DNA from 4 places in the Bradyrhizobium sp. LeoB3 genome. Region 4 is predicted to be linked to each of the others. Evidence: predicted binding sites of a transcription regulator. Region 4 holds the regulator's gene; each other region holds the start of a gene.
The links. Region 4 encodes LexA, which represses DNA repair genes until DNA is damaged. Its sites were predicted from a motif close to TGTTCNNNNTGTGTTCNG; they were not measured.
Positions count from the first base shown of each region.

Region 1 (3,674 bases), on a different contig from region 4:
CCATCCTACGGGCGTGTCACGGCGCGACGAGCCTCGGATTCCAGCGCCAGAGGCTATCATTGGTCAAATGTGTGCCGCCCCACCAGCGGTCGATCGGGTTGTGGCGGCTGAAATCTTCCTTGTGGGCGACGACGGCCTTGCCAAACGTGGTGAGCGACAGTCGGCTTCGCAGGAGCGCCGTATGCCGGTCCCGCAAGTTATCCCGTCTGATCGTCCGCAGCTCTTCGTCGAGTCCCGCGACCGCAGGGGTCGGGCCGAGCCCAAGCCCGTCAAGCAGGTAACCCCGCTCCCACTCGTTGAAGACGTGCGTTTGGCGAAGCTTCCTCATGTGGAAAAGCGGATTGATGTTCGCATAGCCCCTTGAGATCAGCTCCAGAATCCGCATTTCCGTAGCACCCAGCCCGGTGGAAGCCGAGGGAAGCTCTTCGAGCAAATCAGAGTTCGCCTGAGCATCGGCAGCGCACTCAAATCCTTGCCCAGGAGGTGAAAGCAAGGTTCTGGCGTCGGCGCCCTATATGCCTGCCAGCTCATGCTTCCCGTTTCAAGCATTGCCCCGGTGACGTCGACTTTGCGAACGTACTCCGCGGCGGGCCCTTCGTGGTCCATCATGATCAGATCGAAGTCGACAATGCGCAACCTCAACTTGGCCGCTGTTTCCGGGTGGGAACGAAAGAAATCGAGCAGCCAGATCAATTGCAACTGATCATTCGGCTGCGGATCAAACCATAGTTCGATGGTCTCATAGGGCCCGCAAAATTCGACGAGGGGGAGGTTCTTGCGAGCTCCGCTGTCGTTTCCAAACTGGCCGACGAAGTCCGACCAGTGAGATCCCGGTCGATGTTGCTCAGGGCACCCGGCGACATAGGTTGCGAGTTCGCCCGGAGACGGCAACGATCCCCATACAAAGCGAGTGGTAAAAGGAATGACGGCTTCAGCGAGGTCCATACGCATGAGACAGTAGCCGGACGAACTGGTCAGGATCAGGCGCTTCATGGCCCCCTCGGCAATCGCGCAAAAAACGAAACGGGCGCCGAAGACGTCGGCAACTCAACGTCCTCAGCGCCCGCTTCCCGCGAAGAAATCGGATATTTCGAAAAAACTTACTCTTCCGCCGGCTCCTCGCCGTCGGCGTCACGCTCGGGGGTGCCCGCGAGGATCTGCTCGGCGATCAGGCCGGAGTTCTGCCGGATCGCAAGCTCGATCTTGCTGGTGATATCGGGGTTGGAGCGGAGGAACGCCTTGGAGTTTTCGCGGCCCTGACCGAGCCGCTGGCTGTCATAGGAGAACCAGGCGCCAGACTTTTCGACGATGCCAGCCTTGACGCCGAGGTCGAGGATCTCGCCCATCTTGGAGACGCCCTCGCCATACATGATGTCGAACTCGACCTGCTTGAAGGGCGGCGCCAGCTTGTTCTTCACCACCTTCACGCGCGTGGTGTTTCCGACCACCTCGTCGCGCTCCTTGATCGCGCCGATGCGGCGGATGTCGAGACGGACGGAAGCGTAGAACTTCAGCGCATTGCCGCCGGTGGTCGTTTCCGGTGACCCGTACATCACGCCGATCTTCATGCGGATCTGGTTGATGAAGATTACCATGGTGTTGGACTTGTTGATGGAAGCGGTGAGCTTGCGCAGCGCCTGGCTCATCAGGCGCGCCTGCAGGCCGGGCAGCGCATCGCCCATCTCGCCTTCGAGCTCGGCCTTCGGCACCAGCGCCGCCACCGAATCGACCACCAGCACGTCGACCGCGCCCGAGCGCACCAACGTGTCGCAAATCTCCAGCGCCTGCTCGCCGGTATCCGGCTGCGAGATCAGAAGCTCGTCGATATTGACGCCGAGCTTACGCGCATAGACCGGGTCGAGCGCGTGTTCGGCGTCGATGAAGGCACAGATGCCGCCCTTCTTCTGCGCTTCCGCCACCGTGTGCAGCGCCAGCGTGGTCTTGCCTGACGACTCCGGCCCGTAGATCTCGACGATACGTCCCTTCGGCAGGCCGCCGACGCCAAGCGCGATGTCGAGCCCAAGCGACCCCGATGATACCGTCTCGATATCCATCGAGCGGTCGCTCTTGCCGAGCTTCATCACCGAGCCCTTGCCGAACTGGCGCTCAATCTGGGACAGCGCAGCAGACAGAGCCTTGGACTTATCCATGGAGGATCCTTCGACAATACGCAGGGCAGTGGCGGACATTGGATGTGCTCCTTATGACGGGGATTCGCTAGCGGGACAAACGGGGCGCGATAAGAAATCGATGGTTTATTGCGTTGAAAATTCTGTACCACCTTTGTTCCATGTTCGCAATATGTTCTTTTGCCTCCAGCCCTCACTTCGAACCAAACCTGCACCGTCCGAGTTGCCCGTCCATCATCGGCAGCGGATCCGCCCCGTAGGCGTCGGTGGCTGAGAGACCAATCGCGCTCCCGCCTGCATAAATCTGAGGGAGCCCGAACATGATCGACTGGCGCACCCATATTTGCCGCCCGTCCCGGACACAGGACGATGTCATCGCTACACGGTCGCGCGAGATCGTCGCCCAGTCTTTCGAACTCCTCGAACAAAGTGCAAAGCCTGACACGTTCCTGGGACGTCAAACCTTTGAGCCGTTTCCGAGAGAGGGCGACAATCCGTAGTTCTCCGACCGAGAACGAAGTTCCTTTCGAGCTTAACGCAAGTTAGCGGGCATCCGGGTTTCTTCCTTGCGAGGGAGCATCTCTTCCGTTCCGGAATTGTCTTTCAGACAGATCAGAACGGGAAATGCCATGAGAAACACGCTGCAAGACCCGCGCTACTGGCGAGAGCGAGCGGAGGAAACCCGTACCAAAGCAGAGTCGTTTGCGTACCGTAGCTCGCGCGAAAGGCTGCTTAAGATCGCCGAAGAATATGAGCGGCTGGCTGTCTACGCCGAGCAAGGGCAGTTGCAACAATAAGGCCGCGCCATCCCGTCGAGATGGTTGGGAAGAACCAGCAGTCGTGAACTCGACTGCGATCGATCAGGCGCTCGCGCAAAGCTCGTCGTGTGCCTTGCGGAGGTTCCTCCAACACGCGCTCCAGATCGACGCTTGCGCGCAATGGCTTGCTCGCTGGCATCCGATCGCCGCCGACGGCAAGCAGTGGAGCGACAGCCCGCGCAGACCTGCAGTCCCACCGCCGAGCTACGATTGCTCCGCCCCGATGACAGCGATCGTCCGCGACTGAAACCCAATGTGGGCGAGCACCGGGTGTCCATGTACCGATCGAGCCCGCGCGGGCGCCGTAGTTCTCCGGACAAGAACAAAGTTCCATCAAAATGTTCGCGATTTGGTGCATCTGCCCGAGAACGCACGAGTTTTCGAACGGGCCTGCTTGACGGGATCCCTCCACACCTGACGGATCGCCGCGACTGCCACGTTTCCGAGATAGTTCCGTCACGCACCGCATGAAGCAGTTTAATCAAACGCGTCGGCAATGGCGCGTCCCAGCGGATCTACTAAACCATGGGAAAAATATGCAACCCGCTGGAACGGTGGGATTCGATCGATGTTAACTTGCGTTAAACTGGGGACGGCGAGTGATAGGTTTGGAAATACCGGGACCGGCGATCGGATCGCGCAAGGCTGGGGCAACTGCCCTTCGGCAGACTGCAAGGTGGCGCAACCTTCGTTCGGCCTGGAATACCGCCGGGTGTGCGCGGAGCCT
Region 1 is NZ_JBVBEF010000042.1:50,722-54,395, reverse strand. It holds gene ACZXDY_RS24945 (hypothetical protein) at 17-385, opposite strand; gene ACZXDY_RS24940 (hypothetical protein) at 367-993, opposite strand; gene recA (recombinase RecA) at 1,101-2,189, opposite strand; gene ACZXDY_RS24930 (hypothetical protein) at 2,450-2,629, shown strand; gene ACZXDY_RS24925 (hypothetical protein) at 2,759-2,926, shown strand.
Region 1: the regulator LexA is predicted to act here: its motif matches at 2,292-2,309, upstream of recA (recombinase RecA).

Region 2 (3,674 bases), on a different contig from region 4:
CGCCCGCGAGGGCTGGTCGAGATCCTTCATCTCGGACGCGATCTTGGTCCGCTCCAGCACGCCGAGAGCTTCCACCAGTTGGAACGCGATGCCGCGCGCAATCCCCTGCAGGTCCTCTGCCTTCGATAGGTCGAACAGCGGCCCGAGCAATTTCGTAATATGCGTCTTGAGCCAGAGATCGAGCCGGTTCTGCACGGCCTCGCGCGGCGCGCCGGTCAGCCGCTCGTCGGAGATGATGCGCAGCCGCGGATGCAGCGCGTCGTCGGCCGCGACGAGTTTGGCCACCGCATCGCCGGTCCAGCGGATGGTACCGTCGGAGGTCAGCACGAAGGTTTCGTCCGGCGCGGCGCTCAGTTTCTCGGCCCGCGTATCGATCTCGCGCGCCAGCACCTGCTGGGCTGCGGCCTGCAGCGCCTTGGCATCTGAGCCCGCTTCCGCCGCGTCAGGCGCAAAAGTGAATCCGTCGAGCCGGCCGATCACATGCCCCTCGACGATGACTTCGCCGGTCTTGCCGATTTCAGTATTCAAAACAGAGTTCTCCCGCAGGCGGCGCATCAATACACTGGTACGCCGATCAACGAAACGCTCCGTGAGCCGTTCATGCAGCGCATCGGACAATTTATTTTCGAGCTCGCGCGTGATCCCCTGCCAATGTTCGGGATCGGACAGCCAGTCCGGCCGGTTCGCCACAAAGGTCCAGGTGCGCACCTGAGCGATCCGGCCCGACAGCGTGTCGATATCGCCGTCGACGCGGTCGGCCTGATCGACCTGGGCAGCAAACCATGCATCGGGAATACGCCCCTTTTGTATCAGGAAGCCGTAAACCGTGGTCACAAGCTCGGCATGGGCCGCGGGCGATAGCTTTCGGTAATCGGGTATCTGGCAAGTATCCCATAGCCGCTCGACGGCGACAGCGCCATGCGCCATGTCGCGCACCTCGGCATCGCGCGCGGCGTGGTCGAGCACGCGCATGTCTTCGGCGATCGGCGCCCTCGTCAGCACTTCATGCGACGGCGGCAGCGACAATGAGACCTGCAAGCTGCCGAGCGAGGAGAAATCCAGCTTCGAGTTGCGCCATTGCAGCATTTTCACGCTGTCAAACGTGTGGTTCTGCAGCGCGTTCACCAGTTCCGGCTCGAACGGCGCGCAGCGCCCTGTGGTGCCGAAGGTACCATTGCGCGTCGCGCGGCCGGCTCTGCCTGCGATCTGCGCAAACTCGGCCGGTGTCAGGCGGCGGAACTGATAGCCATCATATTTGCGGTCGGAGGCGAAGGCGACGTGATCGACGTCGAGGTTCAGCCCCATGCCGACGGCGTCGGTGGCGACGAGATAATCCACGTCGCCGTTCTGGAACATTGCCACTTGCGCATTGCGTGTGCGCGGCGAGAGCGAGCCGAGCACGACCGCCGCGCCGCCATGCTGGCGGCGGATCAATTCGGCGATCGCATAGACCTCGTCCGCCGAGAACGCGACGATCGCGGTGCGCCGCGGCTGCCGCGTGATCTTGCGGTCGCCGGCGAATTCGAGCGTCGAGAGCCTTGGCCTTGTGATGATGGAGGCGCCGGGCAACAGCCGCTCGATGATGGGACGCATCGTCGCAGCCCCGAGCAGCAGCGTCTCGTCGCGCCCGCGCCGATTGAGGATACGGTCGGTGAAGACATGCCCGCGCTCGAGATCGGCCGCGATCTGGATCTCGTCGACCGCAAGGAACGAGACGTCGAGATCGCGCGGCATCGCCTCGACGGTCGAGACCCAGAAGCGAGGCGACTTCGGCTTGATCTTCTCCTCGCCGGTGATCAGCGCGACGCTCTCAGGCCCAGCGCGATCGGCGATCTTGTTGTAGACCTCGCGCGCCAGGAGCCGCAGCGGCAGCCCGATCAGCCCGGACGAATGCCCAAGCATGCGCTCGATGGCCAGATGCGTCTTGCCGGTATTGGTCGGCCCGAGCACAGCCGTGACGCCGGCGCCGGGCGCGCGCTCATGGGCGAAGGGAGGAGAGGAAAGAGCCATGATTTCGAGGTGCTTTTCTTGATGCTTTTCTTGGAGATGAAAGAAAGCGCGATTAGGAAAATTGTCTCAGATTGCTACACGGCGGATGCCGCCGCTTAAGCTTCGGAACGAGTTGAGAACGAATCGCGGCCGAATCGCTGACTCCACCTGTGTTCTCCTCCGTTCACCGCAACATCTCGTGTCGGCATTTCAGTTCCAGCACCAAATCGGGTTTAGCAGCGATCACGATGACAGCGAAATTGTTAAAGCCGGAGTCGAATCAGAAGCGGCAAAGAGTCAACAGGATTCGACGATCTGCCCGGCTCGTCATGCCCGGGCTTGACCCGGGCATCCATCGAGAGAAGGGCTCTTCGTAAGATGGATTGCCGGGTCAAGCCCGGCAATGACGAGCGGAGCACTCGGTCCATCTCCTTGCGACCAGCCCAGCCTCACTGCGTCTTCGCCACCCGCGGCGGCATGGCAGACGTCACGAACGACGTCGCCTCCAGCATGGCGAGCCCGAACGGCGTCGGGATCTTGACGCGGAACGGGATCAGGATGCGCGTGCCCGCGATCGGCACGAAGGCGATCTCCATGTTGCGCGCTTCGGCGAGATATTTGATCACCGGGCGGTCGGGGATATAGCCCGCGATCGGCGTGAAATAGATCGCGCACACCAGCGCCGGGCCCTGATAGCCCTTCTCTGCCTTGACCATCTCCACGCGCTTGAAATCGAGCTTCAAATCGTAGCGCAGCCGGCCGTCGAAAATGCCCGCGCTGGTGCGGCAGCTATCCGGGCTCATCAGTTCGCCCGTGCCCGGCACCCGGAGCAGCGAGCCGGTCATCGGATCGAACACGTTCTTCTTGTGAGCCTCGGTGACCGGGATCCGGTTCGGATCGACCGGCGGTTCCGGCTCGATCACGGTTTCCTTGATGCTGCCGCCACTGAGCGCCATCCGAATGATCTCGGATTTCTTGTAGCTGTTGTAGTTGACGGTATAGCCCGCCGCCACCAGCGCGCCATTGACCACGCGCCCCTGCGATCCGCCCACCCCGCCGGCGCCAGCAAATGCCTTGAGCAGCCCGGAAGTGCCGCCCTGCGCGATCGCGGAAAAGGTGTCGTCGCCGATCTCGATGGTCCAGCTTCCCTTGCCGACGGCAATACCGGCGAGCGAGGCCTCATACTGCGCATCCAGCCGGCCCTGCGCGAGCGCGCCCTCCGGCAACAACAGGAACAGCGCGCCGGCGCACAACAGCCAGGATTCCCTCATTGAGGGTAGAAAACTGCTGAAAATGCTCACAAATTTAACGAGTCCTGTCGTCGGCGCCGAAAGATCATTTAGGAAGAAATGACCGGCAAGCAACGCGGGCGAATACGGAACCACTTACGGGTGTGAATACGCCCTTTATATGGTTTGTTAAACGGCTGAACGGCCTTGTGAACGTGCAGGTTTTGCGTGCCATAGGGTTTTACCGTTCGCGCGAAGAAAACGCCCCGAATCGAGGATTTCGGAACCAGGGAAAGCGGCTCCAAACCCGATAAAACCTTGACGCTTTGCAGCTCACCCCCTATACGTCCGCGGTTCCTGGAAAATGGACGTAGGTTTAGACCCCCGCCGCGCGCGGCGTGCGCTGTTGGTTTAGCGGGGATGGAAGAGGATTTGAACAATGTCGCGGCGCTGTGA
Region 2 is NZ_JBVBEF010000024.1:69,158-72,831, forward strand. It holds gene ACZXDY_RS18065 (helicase-related protein) at 1-2,010, opposite strand, end outside; gene ACZXDY_RS18070 (DUF3108 domain-containing protein) at 2,439-3,260, opposite strand; gene rpmB (50S ribosomal protein L28) at 3,658-3,674, shown strand, end outside.
Region 2: the regulator LexA is predicted to act here: its motif matches at 2,114-2,131, upstream of ACZXDY_RS18065 (helicase-related protein).

Region 3 (3,674 bases), on a different contig from region 4:
CGCGGAAGGTCGTGAAATCGTGCTTGCCGATCAGGCGCTGCGCGGCTTCATGCATCGCGTCCGTATCGAGACGGCGCGGCACGCGCCAGACGCGGCCGATGTCGAGCGCGAGGTTCGCGCGCGTGCTCCGGATACGATAAAGATAATGACGCTTCTTCGCGGAGAAGCGCGCCTCGAAATCATCCGGCACGATCTCGGCTGCGAGCACCGCAACCGGATGCGGGCGCAGATGCGCGTTGAGACCATCGCGCAGGCGGTCCGGCGGAAACGGCTTTGCGATGTCGCAATGGGCGACCTGTCCGAGCGCATGCACGCCGGCATCGGTGCGGCCGGAGCCATGGACGCGCACGTCCTCACCGCACATCGCCTTCACCGCGGCCTCCAGCGCGCCCTGCACTGTCGGCGCCGTCTCCTGGATTTGCCAGCCGGAGAACGGTGTGCCGTCATATTCGATGGTGAGCTTGTAGCGGGGCATGACGGCTTAAGTGAACCGCGCGCCGGCCTTCAGCGGCGTGCCGCGCAGGAAGTCGACCGACTTCATCCGTGCCTTGCCTTCGCGCTGCAGCTCGAGAATGCGGATGGCGCCCTCGCCACAGGCGATCGCGAGATTATCGTCGAGCACCGTGCCGGATGTGCCCGAGCCGCTCGCCAGTTCGCAGCGAAGAATCTTGATGCGGACCGGTTCGCTATCGGCTGACAACTCGGCCCAGGCGCCGGGGAATGGGGAGAGGCCGTGGATGTGCCGCAGCACGGCGTGCGCAGGCCTGTTCCAGTCGATCCGCGCTTCCGCCTTCTCGATCTTGGCGGCATAGGTGACGCCGTCCTCGCTCTGCCTGGTGAGTTGCAGCGCGCCGCCTTGCAGCGCGGCCATCGCCCGCACCATCAGGTCGGCACCGAGCGGCGCCAGCGCATCGTGCAGATCGGCCGCCGTCATCCGGTCGGTGATCGCAAGCCGCTCGGCCATCGCGACATCGCCGGTGTCGAGGCCGACATCCATCTTCATCACCATCACGCCGGTCTCGGCATCGCCGGCCATGATGGCGCGGTTGATCGGCGCGGCGCCGCGCCAGCGCGGCAGCAGCGAAGCGTGCAGGTTGTAGCAGCCAAGCCTTGGTGCATCGAGGATCGCCTGCGGCAGGATCATGCCATAGGCAACCACGACGGCCGCATCCGCCTGATGCGCGCGAAATTCCTCCAGCGCTTCCGGTGTCTTCAACGTCTTCGGCGTCAGCACGGGAATGCCGAGCCGCCGCGCCTCCTGCTCGACGGGCGTCGGTTGCAGTTGCAGGCCACGCCGCCCGCCCGGCTTCGGCGCACGGGTATAGACGGCAGCGATCTCGTGGCCGTGGCCGGCCAGCTCGAGCAGCGTCGGCACGGCGAAATCGGGCGTGCCCATGAAAATCAGGCGGAGCGGCATGGGGCGGGTTACCTCGGCTAAAGGCAAAAGTACTCGTCATGGCCGGGCTTGTCCCGGCCATCCACGACCTTCGTGCTCGCGGCGCCAAAGGACGTGGATGCCCGGCACAAGGCCGGGCATGACGGCGGAAATGGTGGTGCCTTACTCCACCGCGCGCTTGGCGGCCTTGGCGAACTTCTTCAGCACTCGGTCGCGTTTCAGCTTCGACAGATAGTCCACGAACAGGATGCCGTTCAAATGGTCGATCTCATGCTGGATGCAGGTGGCGTAGAGGCCCTCGGCATCCTCTTCATGCACCTTGCCGTCGATGTCGGTGAAGCGCACGCGCACCCGCGCCGGCCGCTCGACCTCCTCGTAATATTCGGGGATCGACAGGCAGCCCTCTTCGTAAACCGACGTCTCCTCGGACGCCGAGATGATCTCCGGGTTGATGAAGACGCGCGGCTTCGGCGTGGTCTCGCCGTTCTCGTCCTTTTTCGCGAGATCCATGGTGACCAGCCGCAGCGGCTGCGCGACCTGGATCGCGGCCAGCCCGATGCCGGGCGCCTCGTACATGGTCTCGAACATGTCGTCGACCAGCTTGCGGATCTCAGGCGTGATCTTTTCGACGCGTTTGGAAACCAGCCGCAACTGCTTGTCCGGCAGGATGATGATTTCTCTCAAGGCCATGGCGGGCGATTTAAGCGCTTGATATGCCGCGGTCAATGCGATCCGGAACCGGTTAAGACGGCCTTAACCATGTTTCTTCAGACATTGTTAACCACGAAACTTCACGGCTTGTTAACCATAAATGTTCCACTTTCGTTCGCAGCCGCCTGCGAATCGGCTATAGCGCTTGCATGAACGAGATTCTCTTCATGGTCGGCGACTGGCCGGTCCGCGTCGCGGACGCCTTGGTTGCGTTCGGCGTGCTCGTGCTCATCCTGCTCCTGACGATCGCCATCGTGATCGCGCGGTCTTCCCGGCGCGGCGCGGAACTGGCTGTCGCGCAGACCATCCGCGCCGATGAGCTGGAAGAGCGGCTGAGCGAGGTGCTGCGCGCCCAGAGCGAGGCGAGCGGCCGGGTCGATGCGATGACGCAGGCGCTCGCCGGCCGCCAGGCCGAGATGGCGCGCGCCGTCAATGAGCGGCTGGATTCGGTCACCCACCGCGTCGGCCAATCCATGGAACAGACCACGCGCCACACGATGGACAGCCTGCGCCATCTGCATGAACGGCTCGGCATCATCGACAACGCGCACAAAAACCTCACCGACCTGACGACGCAGGTGACGACGCTGCGCGACGTGCTCGCCAACAAGCAGTCGCGCGGTGCCTTCGGCCAGGCGCGGATGGAGGCGATCGTCCAGGACGGACTGCCGAAGGGCTCCTTCGAATTCCAGTTCACGCTCTCGAGCGGCAAGCGGCCGGACTGCGTGGTGTTCCTGCCGGACCAGCGCCCGCTCTGCATCGACGCGAAATTCCCGCTGGAGGCGATGACCGCGCTGCACGACGCACGCAGCGATGAGGAACGCAAGATTGCCAGCCAACGCCTACGCAATGACGTGATGAAGCATGTCAGCGACATCGCGGAGAAATACCTGATCGCCGGCGAGACCCAGGACACCGCGCTGATGTTCGTGCCGTCCGAGTCGGTCTATGCCGAGATCCATGACGGCTTCGACGATGTGATCCAGAAGGCCTACCGCGCCCGCGTAGTGCTGGTGTCGCCGTCGCTATTGATGCTCGCGATCCAGGTGATGCAGCAGATCATGAAGGACGCACGGATGCGCGATGCAGCCGACCAGATCCGCACCGAGGTGATCAAGCTCGGCGACGATCTGTCGCGGCTGCGCGACCGCGTGCTCAAGCTGCAGAACCATTTCTCGCAGGTGAACGAGGACGTACGCCAGATCCTGATCTCCGCCGACAAGATCGAAAAGCGCGCTGGCCGGATCGAGGAACTCGATTTCAGCAAGTCAGACGCCCCGGTGGAACTGCCGCGGATCGTGACCAGCGGAAGACCCGAATTGTTTCCTGCCCCGCCCAAGCTGCAGGCGGGGGAGTAGGCAACCATTGTCATCGCCCGGCTTGACCGGGCGATCCAGTATTCCAGAGACGGCAGTTGGGCACGCGCAGCTATTACGTCTATATTCTCGCAAGCCGCATCGGAGGCACGCTCTACATTGGCGTAACGAATGATCTCGTGCGCCGCATCGCCGAACATAAGCTGAAGATCGCTGAGGGCTTCACCAAGCGCTATGAGGTGAGCCGCCTA
Region 3 is NZ_JBVBEF010000045.1:1,819-5,492, reverse strand. It holds gene truA (tRNA pseudouridine(38-40) synthase TruA) at 1-475, opposite strand, end outside; gene fmt (methionyl-tRNA formyltransferase) at 482-1,417, opposite strand; gene def (peptide deformylase) at 1,559-2,086, opposite strand; gene ACZXDY_RS25665 (DNA recombination protein RmuC) at 2,257-3,465, shown strand; gene ACZXDY_RS25660 (GIY-YIG nuclease family protein) at 3,522-3,674, shown strand, end outside.
Region 3: the regulator LexA is predicted to act here: its motif matches at 2,209-2,226, upstream of ACZXDY_RS25665 (DNA recombination protein RmuC).

Region 4 (3,674 bases):
GATCTTCACCGGAGGCGTCATTCCCGCCGGCGCCGATGCGGTCGTGATCCAGGAGGACACCCGGGTCGATGGCGATCACATCACCATCACCGAGGCCGCTGTCGCCGGGCGGCATATCCGGCCCGCCGGCGTCGATTTCCGCGAGGGTGACGTGCTGCTGAGGCGCGGAAGCCGGCTGACCGACCGCGCGCTGTCGCTGGCGGCGTCAATGAACTATCCGGAACTCCCCGTGCGGCGCCGACCCAAGGTCGCCGTGCTCGCGACCGGCGACGAACTCGTGATGCCGGGCACCTCTCCGGGTCCAGGCCAGATCGTCTATTCCAACGGCTATGCGCTGCGGGCGATGGCGCGTGCGGAAGGCGCTGAAGCGATCGATCTGGGGGTCGCCGCCGACACGGTTGCCGCCACCACTGACGGCATCCGCCGCGCGCATGCCGCGGGCGCCGACATCCTCATCACCACCGGCGGCGCTTCGGTCGGCGACCATGACCTCGTCAAACCGTCGCTCGAGGCCGAGGGCGTGACCATGGCGTTCTGGAAGATCGCGATGCGGCCGGGCAAGCCGATGATGCATGGCCGGCTCGGCGCGATGCGAGTGATCGGCCTGCCCGGCAATCCGGTGTCGTCCTATGTCTGCGCCTATCTGTTCCTGGTGCCGTTGATTCGGGCCCTGCTCGGCCGCTCGGCGATTCATCACGTGACGGAAAGCGCCCTGCTCGGCCGCGATCTCGCCGCCAACGATCAGCGCGAAGATTATCTTCGTGCGCTACTCGAAGAGCGCGACGACGGCACGCTGATCGCAACGCCGGTCACCAAGCAGGACAGTTCGCTGCTTGGGAATCTCACTGCGGCGCAGGCACTTGTGATCCGTCCGCCATTCGCGCCAGCCGCAGCAAAAGGCGCGCCTTGCGACATTCTCCGATTGCCCGAATGACGTCGCGACCGACACCTGCCCGAGCATCTCTGGTCGCGTTCACCAGAAATTAAGTGGTTGCGGAACACATATCGAACATATAGTGTCCGTTCATGATTTGTTTCGAAACTCGCTGTCTACGAATGGGAGTGCGTGACTCCCGAGATCAGCTCTTCTCAAGTCTCGGATCGAACGACGCTACCAACCGGGGGAATGCTCGCGATGCTTACGCGCAAACAGTATGAACTTCTGCGTTTCATCAACGAACGGCTGAAAGAGGCCGGCGTGCCTCCTTCGTTCGACGAGATGAAGGACGCACTCGACCTGCGCTCGAAGTCCGGCATCCACCGCCTGATCACGGCGCTGGAGGAACGGGGCTTCATCCGCCGCCTGCCGAACCGCGCCCGCGCGATCGAGGTGATCAAACTGCCCGAGCTCTCCGCCGCCGGCAACGGTCGCCGCGGCTTCACGCCAAGCGTCATCGAGGGCACGCTCGGCAAGCGCACGACCAGCGCGGCCGTGGCCGAGGATGATGGCAACCGTCCCGTCGCCGTTCCCGTGATGGGCCGGATCGCGGCGGGTACGCCGATCGAGGCGCTGCAGACCCGCAGCCACACCATCAGCGTGCCGCCCGACATGCTCGGCTCCGGCGAGCACTATGCGCTCGAGGTGCGCGGCGATTCCATGGTCGAGGCCGGCATCCTCGACGGCGACATGGCGCTGATCCAGCGTAACGACACCGCCAACACCGGCGACATCGTGGTGGCGCTGATCGATGAGGAGGAAGCGACGCTGAAGCGCTTCCGTCGCCGCGGCGCGTCAATCGCGCTTGAGCCTGCCAATGCGGCCTACGAAGTCCGCATCCTGCCGCCGAACCGGGTGCGGATCCAGGGCAAGCTGATCGGGCTTTATCGCAAGTACTGAGCCGACGAGGACGCAGCAGCTCGTCTGGTACTTTGGTGGGTGCTCTGCCCTCAAGGACACTGACAAGAACGATTTAGAGTGATTAGAATAAGAGCCCCGGTAAGTTCGCCGGGGCACTCTCGGTGCAAGGAGATGTCCGGCAGCGCCTCCTATCGTGTTTGTGAACGGCTAGAGGGCGCGGGCCGTACAAATGCCAAGAACGGAGCAGAGGCTTATAAGTTATCGTCCACTCTGATAGAGGCCTGCGCCTCTTCCCAGGCACGGGTCGGCTATCTCGAATGAGGAGCAATCCGATGTGTGACTATAGCCTGCACGCCGTGGCGACGCGTCCCGCCCAAGTCGGAGAGACGCTTATCACCACCACCTTCCGCGGTACCTCGACCCGCGGCTTCGCTTCGGAAAGCGATCCGACGGTCGCAGTCTGCATGCTTCCCGGGACCGAACTCGCGTTCGCCGATAACGTCCGCTACGACAATCGCTGGATCTGGACCAAGACGACCGGCTTCCGTGTCGGCAAGTTCAACCAGATCGATGCGCATATTCGGGATCGTCATCACGACGCGATCGAATTCCCCGATGGCAGCCATGTGCTGGTGACCCAGCTCTGCGAAGGGCAGCGGGCCACCGTGCTGCAATTGCCAGTGACGCATCATGTTGCAGAGCCGGCACCGAAGGCGGTCGAGCAGCGCCCCGCGCCGAACCCGCTGTTCATCGGCTGAGAGCTTCGGGCAGCGTGCGCCGCCGGTCTCGGCCGGCGGGACGTTGCCGCGGGTGAAAAGCAAAGTATTCGAGCGGCCCCGGAGGCCATCCGGGGGCGCATGCGGTTTTTTGTTGAACTATTCGCAAGGGGCATGATCGGTGGTCACCAAGATCACATGGCAAAAAGCCGGACGGGTGGCCCAGCCCGGCCGATACATGTTCAGGTTCGGCTGGCTCACCGTCGCAGCGGAAGATCTCGCGATCTGGGAGCGATTTCCGGATGCGAGCTTCACGCTCGTGCAAGTGCCGTCGCATTCGGGCGGTCCGGACGAATTTCGGCTCGGCGCCTTCGAGCTGCCGGCCAACGCCGGTGGAGATTGACGGGAGCGCTCAGTCTTCCGGCTGCAGGTCGGACTCGGACGGGGTCGCATCGATGGCGCGCGGCGCGGGTGCCCCTTGGATCCGGATCGTGGTCTCGGGTTCGCCTTCGCCTGACACCGCAGGCGACCACGGCCGGTCGAGGCCGGCGGGCTTGACCGCATCGATGACGAAGCCGTTCCGGTTCCGCCGCAGCGCCAGCCCGCCCTGCCGCCGCAGGCGCTCGGCATCGATGACCGCCGCCGCACCGCCTTGTGGCACCGGCCGTGCGGTCACGATCAGCACCGCCCGTTCGCAATCGTCCGCGAGCGCCTCGGATCGCTGCGTGAGCGCGATGAACGCGCCGCCCGCGGCCGGGGTCACGCAGCCGCCCTCATCGCATGAGACGCCCTCCGTGAGCGACGGGTCGCTTGCAGTGCGGGCATCGGCATCCGCGGCAAGCCACTCCTTGGCGAGAAACGCGTCCTTCGCGGTCCGCATCAGGTGCAACCGCCCGTCACCGCCGCGAACGGCGACATTGCGGCCGTTGCCGGAAATCAGGATGTCGGGTTGCGGCGCCCTCACCGCCCAGACCACCGCAATGAGAAGCACCGCCGCGCCGACGAAGCGCAGCGGCGTGCGCAACAGCCCGAGCAGGATGACGCCCAGGCTCGCGGCGATCAGCGGGCCGATCCCGAACGCACTGACGTGGCCGACTGCGCCCGGCAGCGCGGCGACCCATTGCGCAACCACGATCATCCAGTCGATGCCGCTGCCCATG
Region 4 is NZ_JBVBEF010000003.1:26,336-30,009, forward strand. It holds gene ACZXDY_RS04185 (molybdopterin molybdotransferase MoeA) at 1-934, shown strand, start outside; gene lexA (transcriptional repressor LexA) at 1,136-1,837, shown strand; gene ACZXDY_RS04195 (hypothetical protein) at 2,131-2,556, shown strand; gene ACZXDY_RS04200 (hypothetical protein) at 2,696-2,917, shown strand; gene ACZXDY_RS04205 (ComEC/Rec2 family competence protein) at 2,927-3,674, opposite strand, start outside.